Regions from separate parts of the Azonexus caeni genome, predicted to be linked through region 2. Evidence: riboswitches for the same ligand, from Rfam matches in the RefSeq annotation. Region 2 holds a riboswitch; the other holds the start of a gene.

Region 1 (7,764 bases), on a different contig from region 2:
CGAAGCGCTGTCGCTGCGCCTGGTCGCCGCGCCCTTCGGCGCCGACGGCCCGCGCCTGCCGGTGGGTAGTGGCCGGGTCCGGCTGATGGCGGCGATCGGCGGCGAAACCCTGGGTACCGAGCGGAATCTTGCGGCGGAAAGGAAACATCTGGAAAGTCTGCTCGACGCTTTCCCTTACCTTGAAGAGATCGGCGATCCGGCGGCCGGCGAGTGGCTGATCGAAGACCCGGAGCAGGCGCTCGGCCTGGTCGAGGGCCTGCCGGCGCAAGCCGGCATCGCCGCCGTCGATTGGCCGAAGGGCAAGAGCGTCCGCGTCATCAGCGTCGACGCCGGCAAGCTCGGCATCACCGTCAACAAGGAGCGCGACTGGTTCCGCGTCGCCGGCCAGGCGGCGCTCGATGAAGGCCTCGTCGTGCAACTCTCCAGCCTGCTCGCCGCCGCCCGCGACAAGAGCCGCTTCATCCCGATCGGCGACGGCGTCTATGCGGCGCTGACCCGCTCGCTGAAACAGAAACTGCTCGATCTGGCGGCGGTCGCCGAAGTCGACAAGCAGGGCAGTAAAGTCCCGCAGATCGCCGCCGCCTGGCTCGACGACGTGCTCGACGGCACCGGGCTGGAGGCCGGGGCCGATTTCCGTCAGGCCATCGACCGCCTGCGCGCGGCACAGAACATCATGCCGAAGCTGCCGAAATCCCTGCAGGCCGAATTGCGCCCTTACCAGGAAGAGGGCTACCAGTGGGCGATGCGCCTTGCCGCCGCCGGCATGGGCGGCTGCCTGGCCGACGACATGGGGCTCGGCAAGACCCTGCAGGCGCTCGCCGTCATGCTCGAACGGGCGAAAGGCGGCGCCACCCTGGTCGTCGCGCCGACTTCGGTGTGCGGCAACTGGTTGGCCGAGGCGCTGCGTTTCGCGCCCAGCCTGAACGCCCGCATCTACAGCGAGGCCGGTGACGCCGAACGCGAGCAGTTGATCGACGGAGCCGGCCCGCAGGACGTGCTGATCGTCTCCTACACCCTGCTGCAACTGGCCCAGGAACGTTTTGCCGGCCGTTCATGGCACACCGTCGTCGCCGACGAGGCGCAGGCGATCAAGAACGCGGCGACCAAGCGTTCGCAGGCGGTCTTCGAGCTGCCGGCCGATTTCCGCCTGGCCCTCTCGGGAACGCCGGTGGAAAACCGGCTGGCCGAACTGTGGTCGATCATGCGCTTCGCCAACCCCGGCCTGCTCGGCAGCAGCGGCCGCTTCAACGAACGCTTCGCCGGCCCCATCGAACGCAACCGCGACCGCGACGCCCAGCACGTCCTGAAACGCCTGATCGCCCCCTTCGTCCTGCGCCGCACCAAGGCGCAGGTGCTGCAGGATCTGCCGCCGCGTACCGAGTTGATCCTCTCGGTCGCTCCGGAGTCCGCCGAGGCGGCGCACTACGAAGCCTTGCGCCGGCAGGCGATCGACGAGGTCGGGACGCTCGACGCCCAGGCCGGGCAGGCGCGTTTCAACATCCTGGCGCAACTGACCCGGCTGCGCCGCGCCGCCTGCGATCCGCGCCTGGTCAGTCCGGAATTCGGCATCGTCGGCGCCAAGGTGCAGGCCTTCGCCGAACTGGCCGCCGAACTCACCGCCAACGGGCACAAGACCCTGGTCTTCAGCCAGTTCGTCGATTTCCTGCAGATCCTGCGCGCGCCGCTCGACGCCGCCGGCATCAGCTACCAGTACCTGGACGGCGCGACGCCGGCCGCCGAACGCAGCAAGCGCGTCGCCGCCTTCCAGGCCGGCGACAGCGACCTCTTCCTGATCAGCCTGAAAGCCGGCGGTTTCGGCCTCAACCTGACCGCCGCCGACTACGTGGTGATCACCGATCCCTGGTGGAATCCGGCCGCCGAGGACCAGGCGATGGGTCGCGCCCACCGCCTCGGCCAGCTACGGCCGGTGACCGTCTATCGTCTGGTCAGCAAGGGCAGCATCGAGGAACGCATCGTCGATCTGCACCACGACAAGCGGGCGCTGGCCGACAGCATCCTCGACGAGGGCGACGCCTCGACGCTGCCGTCGACGGAAGACCTGGTGGCGCTGATCCGGGGCGAGTAGGGAGCGGGGGGCGGCGGGAATCCCGCCGCCGGTTTCCTTACTTCGGGCTGTAACGCAGGCCGACGAAGGCGTTCATGCCGGGGGTGTTGTAGCCGAGCACGGTTTCGTACTTCTTGTCGAACAGGTTGTTCAGGCGGGCCTCGATCGCCAGTTCGCTGTTGATCGCGTAGCGCGCGGTCAGGTTGACCAGACCGTAGCCGCCCATGCGCCCGGTTTCGGTGTTGGTGTTGTAGCGCTTGCCGACGCCGAGCACTTCGACACCGGTTTCGAGCGGACCCCAGTTGCGGCTGACGCTGAGCATCGCCTTGTCGCGCGCGCGCCGGCCCAGTTCGAAACCGTTGCTGGTGTTCTTCGCATCCAGCCAGTCGTAGCTGGCGCGCAGGTTCCAGACGCCGAAACGACCGGCGTAGGTGAGCGTCGCGCCTTCGAGGCGGGCCTTGTCGACGTTCTCGTAGGTGCCGATCCAGGTGACCGGATCGGAAACCCAGTCGATCAGGTTGCTGACCCGGTTGTGATACCAGGTGGCGCTCAGCGCGTGCACGCCGTTGTCCCAACTCAGCCCGATCTCGCGGTTGCGCGATTTCTCCGGCTTGAGGTCGGGGTTGCCATTGCCCCAGGGCGAGGTCATGAACAACTGGTACACCGACGGCGCCTTGAAGGCGGTGCCGTAGCTGGCGTGGGCGCGCAGTTCGCGGCTCAGGCGGTAGCCGTAGGCGACGCCCCAGGTGGTTTCGCCGCCGAATTCGGAATGATCGTCGCGGCGGGCGTTGAGCTGCCAGCTATGGTCGCCGAGGTTGGCGGTCCAGCCGGCAAGGAAGGAGTCGTTGTCGACTTCCGGGCGGCTGGCGTAGCCGCTGGCCGGGCTGATTTCCTGTTCGTGGCGTTCGGCCGCCAGCAGCAGCTTGCCGAGCGGCAGCGTGATGTCGTTCTGCCAGCTCAATTGCCGGTTGCGCGTGTTCTGCCGGGTGACCACTTCGAGTGCCACCGGCCAGGCCCAGGCATCCCAGTAATACGACTTCTGCCGGTCCTCGGCTTCGCCGTACTGCAGACGGCTGGTCCAGGCATCGCTCAGACGGTTGCGGCTGAAGAGCTGCCATTGTTCGGTGGTGAAACGGGCGCGGTCGTCGTAATCGCCGGTGGCTGGCTGGTTGCCGCTGTCGTAGTGAACGACACCGTCGTTGCGCCGCCAGGTGCCGCCGATTTCGTGGCCGGCGGCGGGAATGAAGGAGAGCGCGGCGCTGCCGCCGGTGTTGCGGTAGGCGTCGTCGTCGGCATCGTGGTTGCTGGCGTGGCGCTGCGCCGAAAAACCGTCGCTGGCGCGGTGGTTGGCCTCGACGCGGAAGCGCCAGCGTTCGTCACCGCCGCTGACGCCGGCACTGGCTTCGCGGGTGTTGTCGCTGCCGTAGCCGACGAAGCCGTCGACGCGCAGGCCCGGCGCGCCGCGCCGGGTGATGATGTGGATCACGCCGCCGAGCGCGTCGGCGCCATAGAGCGTGGCCGCCGGGCCGCGCAGGATTTCGATGCGCTCGACGTCGGCGAGCGGGATGAAACGCAGCGGCGAGCCGGAGAGGTCGGCCGAGTTGATGGCGATGCCGTCGACCAGCACCTTGGTCTGGTTCGAGTTGCTGCCGCGGATGTAGAAGCTGGTCGTGGTGCCGGGGCCGCCGTTGCTTGCGGTCTGGATGCCAGGCTGCCGGGCGAGCAGCTCGGTCACGGTGTCCTGGCCGTTGCGTTCGATTTCCGCGCGGTCGATCACCGTGACGTCGGCGAGCACTTCGGCGATGCGGCTTTCCTGGCGGGTGGCGGTGACGACGACGGTGTCGAGATCGGTGGCAGCCTGGACGCTGCCGGCGAATAGCGGCAACAGCAGCGCTGCGCCGGGCTTGAGACGGATGTGCATGATTTTCCCCTGCCGGCAGGCGTCCCCGCATGCCGGTGTGTGATGAAAAGAAAGTGCACGGGGGAGATGGGCTGAATCAGCCGGCACCACCACCCCGTGGTCCTTTCGCTTGCGTCACAGGCCGGTCTCCGGGCTCGCAAGTCTTGACGCGCCGCCTTCCCGGGATCAACCCAGTGGCTCGATGGCGCGCCCGCACTTGCTTACCGTTGCGGGGGCAGCAGCGGAATTGCCTCGTTCGAGGCGCACCGCTTTCCCGTTTCACCGTCGCGAGGAATCTCGCGAGCGGCACCTGAAACGGGCGTAATTATAGCGGAGCGGGAGGCGCGACGGCGCGTGGTCGTGCGCGGCGCGCATGGCCGCGCAGCACTGAGCTATGATGCCCGTCAGAATTGATCATTCCGCGAGCCCATGCCAGCTTTTTCCGCCATCCTGCGTTCGTGCGCTGCCATTCTCGTCTTTCTCGCGGGAATGGCCGGCTTTGGCGCGCAGGCGGCGAATCCGCCGGAAGCGAGCATCCTGTTCATCAATTCCTACCATCGCGGCTATTCGTGGAGCGACGGCATCGAGGACGGTTTTCGCGAGCGCCTTGTCGCTTCCGACAGGAAGATCGAGCTTTCGGTCGAGTACCTCGACAGCCGCCGCTTCAGCTACGGCGCCCAGATCGAACCGCTGGCCCAGGCGATGGCGGTCAAGTACGCCGATTACCAGCCCGATGTGGTGGTGGTCGCTGACAATGCCGCTTTCGATTTCGCCATCCGCTATCGCGATCGTCTGTTTCCGCAGCGGCCGATCGTTTTCGGCGGGTATAACAATTTCCGCCCGGCGGTGATCGAGGGGATTGCCAACATCACCGGCGTCAATGAGGAAGTTGCCATTGGCGACACCGTGAATATGGCGCTCCGCGTGCATCCGCGTACCCGCACCCTGGCTTTCATCGTTTCCACCGGTGATGCCAGCAGCAAGCGCATTGGTGAAGTGGCCGAGGAATCCGTCTTTCCCGAATTGCGCAAACGCTACGATGTGGTCGTCCTCAAGGATGCCTCGATCGAGGAAGTCCACCAGCGTCTGGCCAAGCTGCCGGCCGACAGCCTGCTTTTTCTGAGCGGTCAGGTGAGCGACAAGAGCGGCAGCCGCAGCCTGTCGCCGGCCGAGAACGGGCGGCGGATCACCGCCGGCAGCCCGTTTCCGGCCTACACCTTCTGGGATTTCCATCTCGGTAACGGTGCTCTGGGCGGCCACATCATCCCGCCCGACGAGCAGGGACGGACGATGGCCGGGATGGCCTTGCGCGTTCTCGACGGAACGCCGGCCGACAGCATTCCGGTGGTCATGACCACGCCGACCCGGGATGTCTTCGATTACCCGGTGATGCAGCGCTTCGGCGTCAGCGAGGCCGATCTGCCGCCCGGTGCCGTGATCATCGACCGGCCGGTCTCGCTCTGGGAAAGCCATCGCTGGAAGATCGTCGGCGTGACCGGCTTGCTGCTCGTGGAAACCCTGCTGGTCGGCCTGTTGCTGCACATCGCGCGCGGCCGCCGCCGGGCGATGGCGGCGCTGACTCAGGCCAAGGAAGCGGCGGAAGTCGCCAACGTCGCCAAGAATGCCTTCCTGGCCAACATGAGCCACGAGATGCGCACGCCGCTCAACCATATCATCGGCATGCTGACGCTGTTGCGCCGCGAACCCCTGTCGGCGAAACAGTCGGAACGTCTGGAGAAGATCGACGCGGCCTGTCAGAAGCTGACCGGCAGCATCGTCGCGGTGCTCGAGCTGACCCGCCTGGAAGCCGACAAGCTCGAACTGGCGAGGCAGCCCTTCGACGGTGACGAACTGATGCGCGACGCGGTCGAGGAAATCCGGGGCGAGGCGGAGGCCAGGCAACTGGAACTGATCGTCGATGCGGCGCCGATGCCGTCCGGGCTGTTCGGCAATGTCGCCTACATCAAGCTGGCGCTGCACAACTACCTGGCCAACGCCTTGCGGTTCACTCCATCGGGCAGCATCACCGTTCGCAGCAGCGTGCTGGCGCAGGAGGCGGAGACGGTGCTGGTGCGTTTCGCGGTCGAGGATACCGGGATCGGCATCGCAGAAGCCGACCAGCAGCGCCTGTTCAAGGTCTTCGAGCAGGTCGACAACTCGTCGACGCGCCAGTACGGCGGGCTCGGCGCCGGTCTGGCGATCACCCGCAAGATCGCCCGGCTGATGGGTGGCGATGCCGGCTGCGAAAGCCGGCTGGGCGAGGGCAGTACCTTCTGGTTCACGGTGGTCCTCAGCAAGGCCGCCGCCGTTTGAAGGAATGGACCGCCGTGGCGGTCCATTCCCGGTCGATCACTCGATGGCGAGCGCCGATTTCGCCTGCTGGCGCAAGACGTATTTCTGGATCTTGCCGGTCGAGGTCTTCGGCAGGACGCCGAAGACGACCTGCTTCGGCACCTTGAAGCGGGCCAGGTGGCCGCGGCAGTGCTCGATGATGTCGGCTTCGGCGCACGCGGCGCCGGCCTTCAGTTCGATAAAGGCGGCCGGCACTTCGCCCCATTTCTCGTCCGGTTTGGCGACGACGGCGGCGGCGATCACCGCCGGGTGGCGGTAGAGGACGTCCTCGACTTCGAGCGAGGAGATATTCTCGCCGCCGGAGATGATGATGTCCTTGGAACGGTCCTTGATCTTGACGTAGCCGTCGCTATGCACCACCGCCAGGTCGCCGGTGTGGAACCAGCCGCCGGCGAAGGCTTCCTCGGAGGCCTTTTCGTTCTTCAGGTAGCCCTTCATCACCAGGTTGCCGCGGAACATGATCTCGCCCATCGTCTCGCCGTCCCAGGGTACCGGCTGCAGGGACACCGGGTCGAGCACGGCGATCGCTTCCTGCATGTGGTAGCGCACGCCCTGGCGGCCGTTGCGGGCGGCCTGCAGGTCGATCGGCAGGCGCTCCCATTCCGGCTGCTTGGCGCAGACCGAGGCCGGGCCGTAGGTTTCGGTGAGGCCGTAAACGTGGGTGATGTTGAAGCCCATGTTCTGGGCGCCCTCGATGATCGCCGCCGGGGGCGCGGCACCGGCGATCAGGCCGTTGACCGTCTGTTCGATGCCGGTCTTGAGCTCGGCCGGGGCGTTGATCAGCATGCCGTAGACGATCGGTGCGCCGCACATGTGGGTCACCTTGTGTTCCTTGATCAGGCCGAAGATCAGCGTCGGATCGACCTTGCGCAGGCAGACGTTGGTGCCGGCGTTGGCGGCCAGTGTCCACGGGAAGCACCAGCCGTTGCAGTGGAACATCGGCAGCGTCCACAGATAGACCGAGTGCGGCGGCATGCCCCAGGAGATGATGTTGGAAGCGGCGTTCAGGTAGGCGCCGCGGTGGTGATAGACGACGCCCTTCGGGTTGCCGGTGGTACCCGAGGTGTAGTTGAGGGTGATCGGGTCCCATTCGTCGGCCGGCAGTTCCCAGGCGAATTCCGGGTCGCCGTTGTCGATGAAGGTTTCGTAGTCGATTTCGCCGAGCGCTTCACCGCCGGTGAACTCGGGGTCGAGGCTGTCGATGACCAGCGGCTTCGGCCCTTCGAGCAGGGCCAGGGCGTCCTTGATGACGGCCGAGAATTCCGGGTCGGTGATCAGCACCTTGGCTTCGCCGTGGGTCAGCATGAAGGCGATGGCTTCGGCGTCGAGGCGGGTGTTCAGCGTGTTGAGCACGGCGCCGCTCATCGGCACGCCGAAATGGCATTCGAACATGGCGTTGCTGTTGGGCAGCATCGCCGCCACCGTGTCGCCCTTGCCGATGCCGCGT
Region 2 (7,764 bases):
AAGCAGTGGATCCGTCGCCTGCAGGATGGCCGGCCGCTGAGCGATGCGGAAAAGGCCGCCTCCTTCGCCTTTCTCGACACCGAGGATTACCGCGAGGGGCTGGCCGCCTTCCTCGAAAAGCGCAAGCCGCAGTTCAAGGCGCGCTGATCAGCCGCCAAAAACCGTGTGCAGCATCTTCGTCGACAGCAGGACCAGGACGGCGGCGAAGATCTTCTTCAAGGTTGCCACCGGCAGTCGGTGGGCAAGGCGGGCGCCGAGCGGCGCGGTGAAGGTCGACACCAGGCTGACGGCGACCAGCGCCGGCAGATAGACGAAGCCGATCGACCAGTCGGGCAGGCCGGTACTGCCCCAGCCGTTGATCAGGTAGCCGGCGGCGCCCGCGAGCGCGATCGGCAGGCCGATCGCCGCCGAGGTGCCGATGGCGTTCTGCATCTTGACGTTGCACCAGGTCATGAACGGCACCGACAGCGAGCCGCCGCCGATGGCGACCAGCGCCGAGACGATGCCGATGCAGCCGCCGACCCCGGCCAGCCCGAGCGGGCCCGGCAGTTCGCGGGAGGGTTTGGGCTTGACGTTGAGGATCATCTGCAGGGCGACGTAGGCCATGAAGCAGCCGAAGAAGATCGCCAGCGGCGCGCTTGCCACCCGCGAGGCGACGAAGGTGCCAGCGAAAGTGCCGAGCAGAACGCCGGGTGCGATGCCGCGCACGATGTCCCAGCGCACGGCGCCGTGCGCGTGGTGGGCGCGCAGGCTGGAGATCGAGGTGACGACGATGGCCGCCATCGAAGTGCCGAGCGCGACATGAACCAGATGTTCGTGGGGAAAGCCCTGCGCCGCGAACATCGTCGTCAGCACCGGCACCATGATGCCGCCGCCGCCGACGCCGAGCAGCCCGGCGAAAAAGCCGACGAAGGCGCCGAGGGCCAGGTAGGCCAGAATCCATTCCGGGGTCATGTGTGTCGATTCCTAATTGCTGGGGGCAAGCAGTTGCCCGGTGATGAACTGCCACTCCGCAGCCGTCACCGGCGTGATCGACAGCCGGTTGCCGCGTGCCAGCACGCGCATGCCGGCCAGTTCCGGATGGCGGCGCAGCTCGCCGAGACCGAGCAGCCGGGAGCGGCTGACGAAACGCACGTCGCGCAGCCACCAGCGCGGCTGTTCGGGTGTCGATTTCGGGTCGTGATACTTGTCGGTGGCGGAAAACTGGGTCGGATCCGGATAGCTGTCCGAGCAGATTTCGCAGATGCCGGCGATGCCCGGTTCTTTACAGCCGGAATGGTAGAAGAAGGCGAGGTCGCCGGGCTGCATGGCGTCGCGCATGAAGTTGCGCGCCTGGTAGTTGCGCACCCCGGTCCACGGAAAGGCGCGTTGCGGCGCGGCCGCCAGGTCGTCGATCGAAACCTCGTCCGGTTCCGATTTCATCAGCCAGTACTGCATCTTCCGGTCACAAAATGAAAACAGGTGGCAGACCAGCTGCCACCTGTCAAAAAAAGCCCCCGCGAGTGCCGTCAGGCCGGCATCCTGAACCTGGGTTCAGAGTGGCTGCTTTCCTTCCGCATCAGGCACGTTCGACGAAGAACGCGCACAACAGCGGGTTTCTGGTCCGCAACCGATGCCAATCAGCATTGGTTCAAGGAATATATGGCCTTAACAAACACCGCAGGGGACACTCGGCGGGCCACCCCGCAACCGGTCAGAAGTCCAGTTGCTGCTGGGGTGCCAGCACGGCATCCAACCGTGCTCCCATGGCTTCGATTCTACGCTTCGTTTCCGGCGACGCAACCGTTTCTTGGTTGTCTTCCGGCACGGGCTGGCCCAGGTGCTCGTGGGCGATGTTGAGCGCCGCCATCACCGCCACGCGTTCGGCGATCGTGCTGCGCGTGCGCTGGGCGATGTCGCGCATCTTGCCGTCGACCATGTCGACCGCCGCCAGCAGGGCATCGCGTTCTTCGGGCAGGCAGGCAACGCGGTACTCGCGGCCCATGATCTTGACGTCGAGAAAATTCTGCTCGCCGCTCATCAGGCATCCTCGGGAATCTGTTCGATCAGGCCTTCGAGGCGTTCGCGGGCGGCCGTCATGGTCGAGCGCAAATGCAGGCGTTCCGCTTCGGCAGCGGCGATCTGGTTTTTCAAGACTTCGTTTTCGGCGCGCAACTGGTGCACCAGGGCGACGACCTGATCGATCTTGGTTTCGAGCGCTTCGAGTTCGCTATTCATGGGCCGCACTATAGAGGGATAAATGTAGTCTGGTCAAGGACTAAGCGGCTATTTTCAAAGTGATTTATCGCTTTTGCGCAGAGGCCGGCTCGCGCTGCTTGAAGCGGCGATGTAGAATGCCCCACTTGTCAGGTGCCGTAAGCGAATTTTATTCCATGCGGTTAAACGGGAAAGCGGTGCGTCTCTCCGAGACCAAGCCGCTGCTGCCCCCGCAACGGTAAGCAAGTGCGGGCGCATCACGAAGCCACTGGGGAAACCTGGGAAGGCGATGCGTCAAGACTTGCGAGCCCGGATACCGGCCTGCCATGCCTCACGGAAATGCCACGGGGTGGTGGCGCCGGTTTCCCGACCTGCGCCCTGCCCGTGCGTTTCCTTTTCAACGCATTCCGGCATGCGGGGACGCCTGCCGGGAAAGGGAAAATCATGTCCATCCGTTTCCGGCCCCTGCTGGGCCTGGTGCCGGCTGCTTGCGTCGCAGTCGCTGGCGCCGCCGAAACCGTCAAGCTCGACGATGTCGTCGTCACCGCCACCCGTCAGGCCATGCGCGCCGACGAAGTCCTCACCGATACGACCGTCCTCGAACGCGCCGAGATCGAGGCTGCCGGCCATTCCAGCCTGGAACAGATCCTCGCCGCGCAACCCGGCATCCAGATGGCGGCCAACGGCAGCCCGGGCGCAGCGTCCTACTTGTACGTCCGCGGCGCCAATCCCAAACACGTCCTGTTGCTGATCGACGGCATGCGCGTCGGCTCGGCGACTTCCGGCGAGCCGACCTGGTCGCGCATCCCGGCGGCGCAGATCGAGCGCATCGAGATCGTCCGCGGGTCGGCGTCGTCGCTCTACGGCAGCGAAGCGATCGGCGGCGTGGTCCAGGTATTTACCCGGCGTGGCAGCGGGCCGCTGAAGTTTTCAGCTACCGCTGGCGGCGGTAGCGATAGCGCCCGCTCGGCCAGCGCCGGGCTGGCCGGCAGCCAGGGTAGCTGGCGCTACGCGCTGAACCTGAGCGAAGACGCGAGCGACGGCTTCAACAGCAAGCCGAAGGACCCGAAAGCCAATCCCGACCGCGACGGCTTCCGCAACCGGGCGGCGGCCGGCAGCCTGGGTTACCAGTTCGCGCCCGGCCACGAACTCGGCCTGAGCATCCTGCATGCCGAGGGGCGCAGCCGCTATGACGGTTCCGGCGCCAAGGTGAACTGGGTCAACAGCACGCGCAACGGCGCGGCCAGCCTGGTCTTGCAGAACGCCCTGAGCGATCAATGGACCAGTCGCCTGAGCGTCGGTCGCAGCATCGACGATTCGAGCAACCTCAAGGACGGCATCCGTAACAGCCGTTTCAACACCGAACAGCGGCAATACGCCTGGCAGCACGACATCCAGGGCCGCCTCGGCAATTTCCTGCTCGGCGTCGAACGTCTCGAACAGGAAATTGACACCAGCGGCAACTATGCCCGCGACGAACGCCGCAACGATGCCGTGCAGCTCGGCTGGAATCGCGGCTTCGGTGCGCACCGGCTGCAGGCGTCGGTTCGCCATGACGACGATTCGCTGTTCGGTGACAAGACTTCCGGCTCGCTCGCCTATGGCTACCGCTTCTCGCCGAACTGGCGGGCCAGCCTGAGTGCCGGTACCGCTTTCAAGGCGCCGACCTTCAACGAACTCTACTATCCGGCGAGCGGCAGCTATGCCGGCAACCCGGACCTGCGCCCGGAGTCGTCGCGCAACCGGGAAGCGGCGTTGCATTACGAGAATGGCAGCCAGCACGTCTCGCTGACCTGGTACCTCAACCGGATCGAGGACATGATCGTGTGGACCAAGGTCGGCGCGTTGAATCAGCCGACCAACGTCGAAAACGCCCGCATCGAGGGAACGACGCTTGCCTGGCAAGGGCGGCTGGCCGGTTTCGACCTGCAGGCCAGCCACGACTGGCTCGACGCCGAAGACCGCAGCAACCACCGCCAGTTGCCGCGTCGGGCCCGGCACACGGTGGCGGCGGCGGTCGCCCGCAGCGTCGGCGACTGGGACTGGCGCTTCGAGCTGACGGCGAGCGGCAAGCGCTACGAGTACAAATCGAATGCGCGCGTCGGCCTGAGCGGCTACACTCTCGCCAACCTTTACGCCGCCTACCGTTTTTCGCCGGACTGGGCCGTCTTCGCCCGCATCAACAACCTGTTCGACCGCGACTACACGTTGGCCGACGGTTATGCGACGGCGGGACGCAACGCCTTCATCGGCATCCGCTACAGTCCGAAGTAATCCCGCATGCCGACCCGCCGCCGCGCCTTCCTGATTCTTGCCTCGCTCGCCTTGCTCAGCCTGGCCAGTTTCGCGCTGGCGCTGGCGGCCGGCAGCCTGCGCGTGGCGCCAGCGGAAATCGTCGCCGCCCTGTTCGGCCAGGGCGACGGGACCGGTGCCATGGTCGTCCAGTTGCGTCTGCCGCGCGCGCTCGCCGGCTTTGCCTGCGGCGGCCTGCTGGCGCTGGCCGGCGCGTTGATGCAGGTGCTGCTGCGCAATCCGCTGGCCGATCCCTACGTGCTGGGAGTTTCCGGCGGCGCCGGGGTTGGCGCGATGTTCGCGATGCTGCTCGGGCTGCCGCTGCTGGCTGTCGACGGACTCGCCTTTGCCGGCGCCTTCGGCGCCATGTTCCTGGTTTTCGGGCTGGCGCACGGCGACGGCTGCTGGACCCAGACCCGCCTGCTGCTCACCGGCGTCATCGTCGCCGCCGGCTGCGGCGCGCTGATCGCGCTGATGCTGTCGATCGCCGAAGAGAGCAAGCTGCACGGCATGCTGTTCTGGCTGATGGGCGATCTCGGCCAGACCTATACCTGGTGGCCGACGCTGCTGGTCCTGGCGCTGGCGCTGCTGGCGGCCATGCCCTTCGCTCGCGAACTCAACCTGCTGTCGCGCGGCCTGATGCAGGCGCAGGCGCTGGGGGTGGCGATCGACCGCCTGCGCGTCGTCATTTACCTGCTCGCTTCGCTCGCCACCGCCGCTTCGGTGACCACCGCCGGCTCGATCGGCTTCGTCGGGCTGGTCGTGCCGCACCTGGTGCGGCTGGCGCTCGGCAACGACCAGCGCCTGCTGCTGCCGGCCGCGGTGCTGGCTGGCGGCTCGCTGCTGGTCTTTGCCGACACCGCGGCGCGCACCGTGATCGCCCCGCAGCAGTTGCCGGTCGGCGTCCTCACCGCGCTGATCGGCGTGCCGGTCTTCCTTTTCCTGCTGTCGAGGCAGCCGAAGTGAGCGCCCCCTTGCTTGAAGCCCGGCAGCTCAGCGTCGATATCGGTGGCAAGACCGTTGTCGACCGCCTGAACCTGAGCCTGCAGCCGGGCGAAAGCCTGGCCATCCTTGGCCGCAACGGTGCCGGCAAGTCGACGCTGCTGTCCACGCTGGCCGGCCTGCGTCCGCCGCGAGCCGGCGCCGTGCTGCTCGATGGCGAAGATTGCGCCCTGCTGCCGCCGCGTCAGGCGGCCTTGCGCCGGGGCTGGCTAGGCCAGTTCCAGAGCGACCCCTTCGGTTCGACCGTGCTCGAAACCGCCCTTACCGGTCGCCATCCTCACCTCGGCCGCTGGGACTGGGAGTCGAAGCGCGACGCCGAACTGGCGCGCGGCGCGCTCAAGGCGCTGGGCTTGGCCGGCATGGAGGCGCGCCAGGTGCATACGCTGTCCGGCGGCGAACGCCAGCGCCTCTCCATCGCCACCTTGCTGACCCAGGCGCCGCCGCTCTACCTGCTCGACGAACCGCTGTCGCATCTCGACCTCAACCACCAGATGGCCGTCCTCGAACTGTTCGCCGGTGCCGCCCGCGATTGCGGCGCCGCCGTCGTCATGGTCCTGCACGACCCGGCGCTGGCCCACCGCTTCTGCGACCGGGCGCTGCTGGTCTACGGCGACGGCCGTTGCGCACAGGGTACGGTCGATACCGTCCTGACTGCGGCAACGCTGTCCGGACTCTACGGCTACGGGCTGCGGCAGATCGAAGACCACGGCCAGCGCTGTTTCATTCCGGAGTAAGCCCATGACGATCAGCCACCAACAACGCATGCAGAAGAAAAAGGCCGTGATCGACGGCAAGATCGACGCCGCCCAACAGGAACGCGGCGTGCTGGTGATCAACACCGGCAACGGCAAGGGCAAGTCCTCGGCCGCCTTCGGCGTCGTCGCCCGGGCGCTCGGCCATGGCTTCAAGGTCGGCGTCGTCCAGTTCGTCAAGGGGCGCTCGGACACCGGCGAGGAAGCCTTCTTCCGCCAGCAGCCCAACGTCGCCTGGCATGTCGGCGGCGAAGGCTTCACCTGGGAAACCCAGGACAAGGAGCGCGACGCCAAAGCCGCCCAGTTAGCCTGGGAAATCGCCTGCGGCCACCTGGAAAATCCGGAGATCGGCCTGGTCGTCCTCGACGAGATGACCTACGCCTTCAAGTACGGCTGGCTCGACCTTGACGCGGTGATCGCCAGGTTGCTCTCGCGTCCGGCCCTGCAGCACGTCATCGTCACCGGCCGCGCCGCGCCGCAGGCCTTGCGCGATGCCGCCGACACGGTGAGCGAGATTGGCATGGAAAAACACGCCTTCCAGGCCGGGGTCAAGGCGATGCCCGGGCTGGAGTACTGATGCCGGCCTGTCCCGCCCTGCTTGTCGCCGCGCCCGCTTCCGGCCAGGGCAAGACCACCGTCACCGCCGCGCTGGCCCGCCTGCATGCGCGGCAGGGGCGGCGCGTCACCGTCTTCAAGTGCGGGCCGGATTTCCTCGATCCGCAGATTCATGCCTTCGCCAGCGGTCGACCGTGCCAGAACCTCGATCTCGGCATGTGCGGCGAGGACGACGCGCGTTGGCGACTGGCCCGCGCGGCGGCGGAGTCCGAGCTGATCCTGGTCGAGGGCGTCATGGGGCTGTTCGACGGCAGGCCGTCGGCGGCCGACATCGCCGAACGTTTCGCCATCCCGGTCATGGCGCTGATCGACGCGGGCGCTATGGCCCAGACCTTCGGTGCCGTCGCGCACGGCCTGGCGACCTACCGCTCCGGCCTGCCGTTCGCTGGCGTGCTGGCCAACCGCGTCGCCAGCCCGCGCCACGCCGCCATGCTCCAGGAAAGCCTGAAACCCGGCATGGGCTGGTTCGGTGCCCTGCCGAAGAGTGGCGACAGCCTGCCCGAGCGCCATCTTGGCTTGCTCCAGGCGGCCGAGATCGACGACCTCGCAAGCCGCCTCGACAAGCTGGCCGACGCGCTCGCCGCGAGTGCCACGGTCGACTTGCCCAAAGCGGTAAATTTCACCGCCGCCCCGCCGCCGGCCCTGCCGCCCTTGCTTGCCGGCCGGCGCATCGCCATCGCCCGCGACGCGGCCTACGGCTTCATCTACCCGGCGAACCTGGAAACCCTGTTCGGGCTCGGCGCCGAATTGCGCTTCTTCTCGCCGGTGGCCGGCGATCCGCTGCCCGAGTGCGACGCCGTCTGGCTGCCCGGCGGCTACCCGGAACTGCACGCTACCGCGCTGAGCGCCAATGTCGGCCTGTGGCAGGCGCTGCACGCCCACGTCGACGCCGGCAAGCCGCTGCTCG

Evidence for each region. Region 2 has a riboswitch for cobalamin ahead of ACLIIZ_RS01585 (TonB-dependent receptor domain-containing protein). Riboswitches for the same ligand answer to the same signal wherever they lie in the genome.
Region 1: it holds a riboswitch for cobalamin, as region 2 does, so the genes downstream of both, ACLIIZ_RS04535 (TonB-dependent receptor domain-containing protein) here and ACLIIZ_RS01585 (TonB-dependent receptor domain-containing protein) in region 2, are expected to answer to the same signal.

Annotation. Positions count from the first base shown of each region.
Region 1 is NZ_JBKJAD010000002.1:300,126-307,889, reverse strand. It holds gene ACLIIZ_RS04540 (SNF2-related protein) at 1-2,086, shown strand, start outside; gene ACLIIZ_RS04535 (TonB-dependent receptor domain-containing protein) at 2,124-3,986, opposite strand; cobalamin riboswitch at 4,089-4,294, opposite strand; gene ACLIIZ_RS04530 (sensor histidine kinase) at 4,395-6,278, shown strand; gene ACLIIZ_RS04525 (acyl-CoA synthetase) at 6,315-7,764, opposite strand, start outside.
Region 2 is NZ_JBKJAD010000001.1:358,645-366,408, forward strand. It holds gene ACLIIZ_RS01555 (enoyl-CoA hydratase/isomerase family protein) at 1-147, shown strand, start outside; gene ACLIIZ_RS01560 (sulfite exporter TauE/SafE family protein) at 148-954, opposite strand; gene ACLIIZ_RS01565 (EVE domain-containing protein) at 967-1,422, opposite strand; RNA gene ssrS (6S RNA) at 1,490-1,669, opposite strand; gene ACLIIZ_RS01575 (cell division protein ZapA) at 1,694-2,020, opposite strand; gene ACLIIZ_RS01580 (hypothetical protein) at 2,020-2,217, opposite strand; cobalamin riboswitch at 2,331-2,535, shown strand; gene ACLIIZ_RS01585 (TonB-dependent receptor domain-containing protein) at 2,641-4,470, shown strand; gene ACLIIZ_RS01590 (FecCD family ABC transporter permease) at 4,477-5,454, shown strand; gene ACLIIZ_RS01595 (ABC transporter ATP-binding protein) at 5,451-6,224, shown strand; gene cobO (cob(I)yrinic acid a,c-diamide adenosyltransferase) at 6,229-6,819, shown strand; gene ACLIIZ_RS01605 (cobyrinate a,c-diamide synthase) at 6,819-7,764, shown strand, end outside.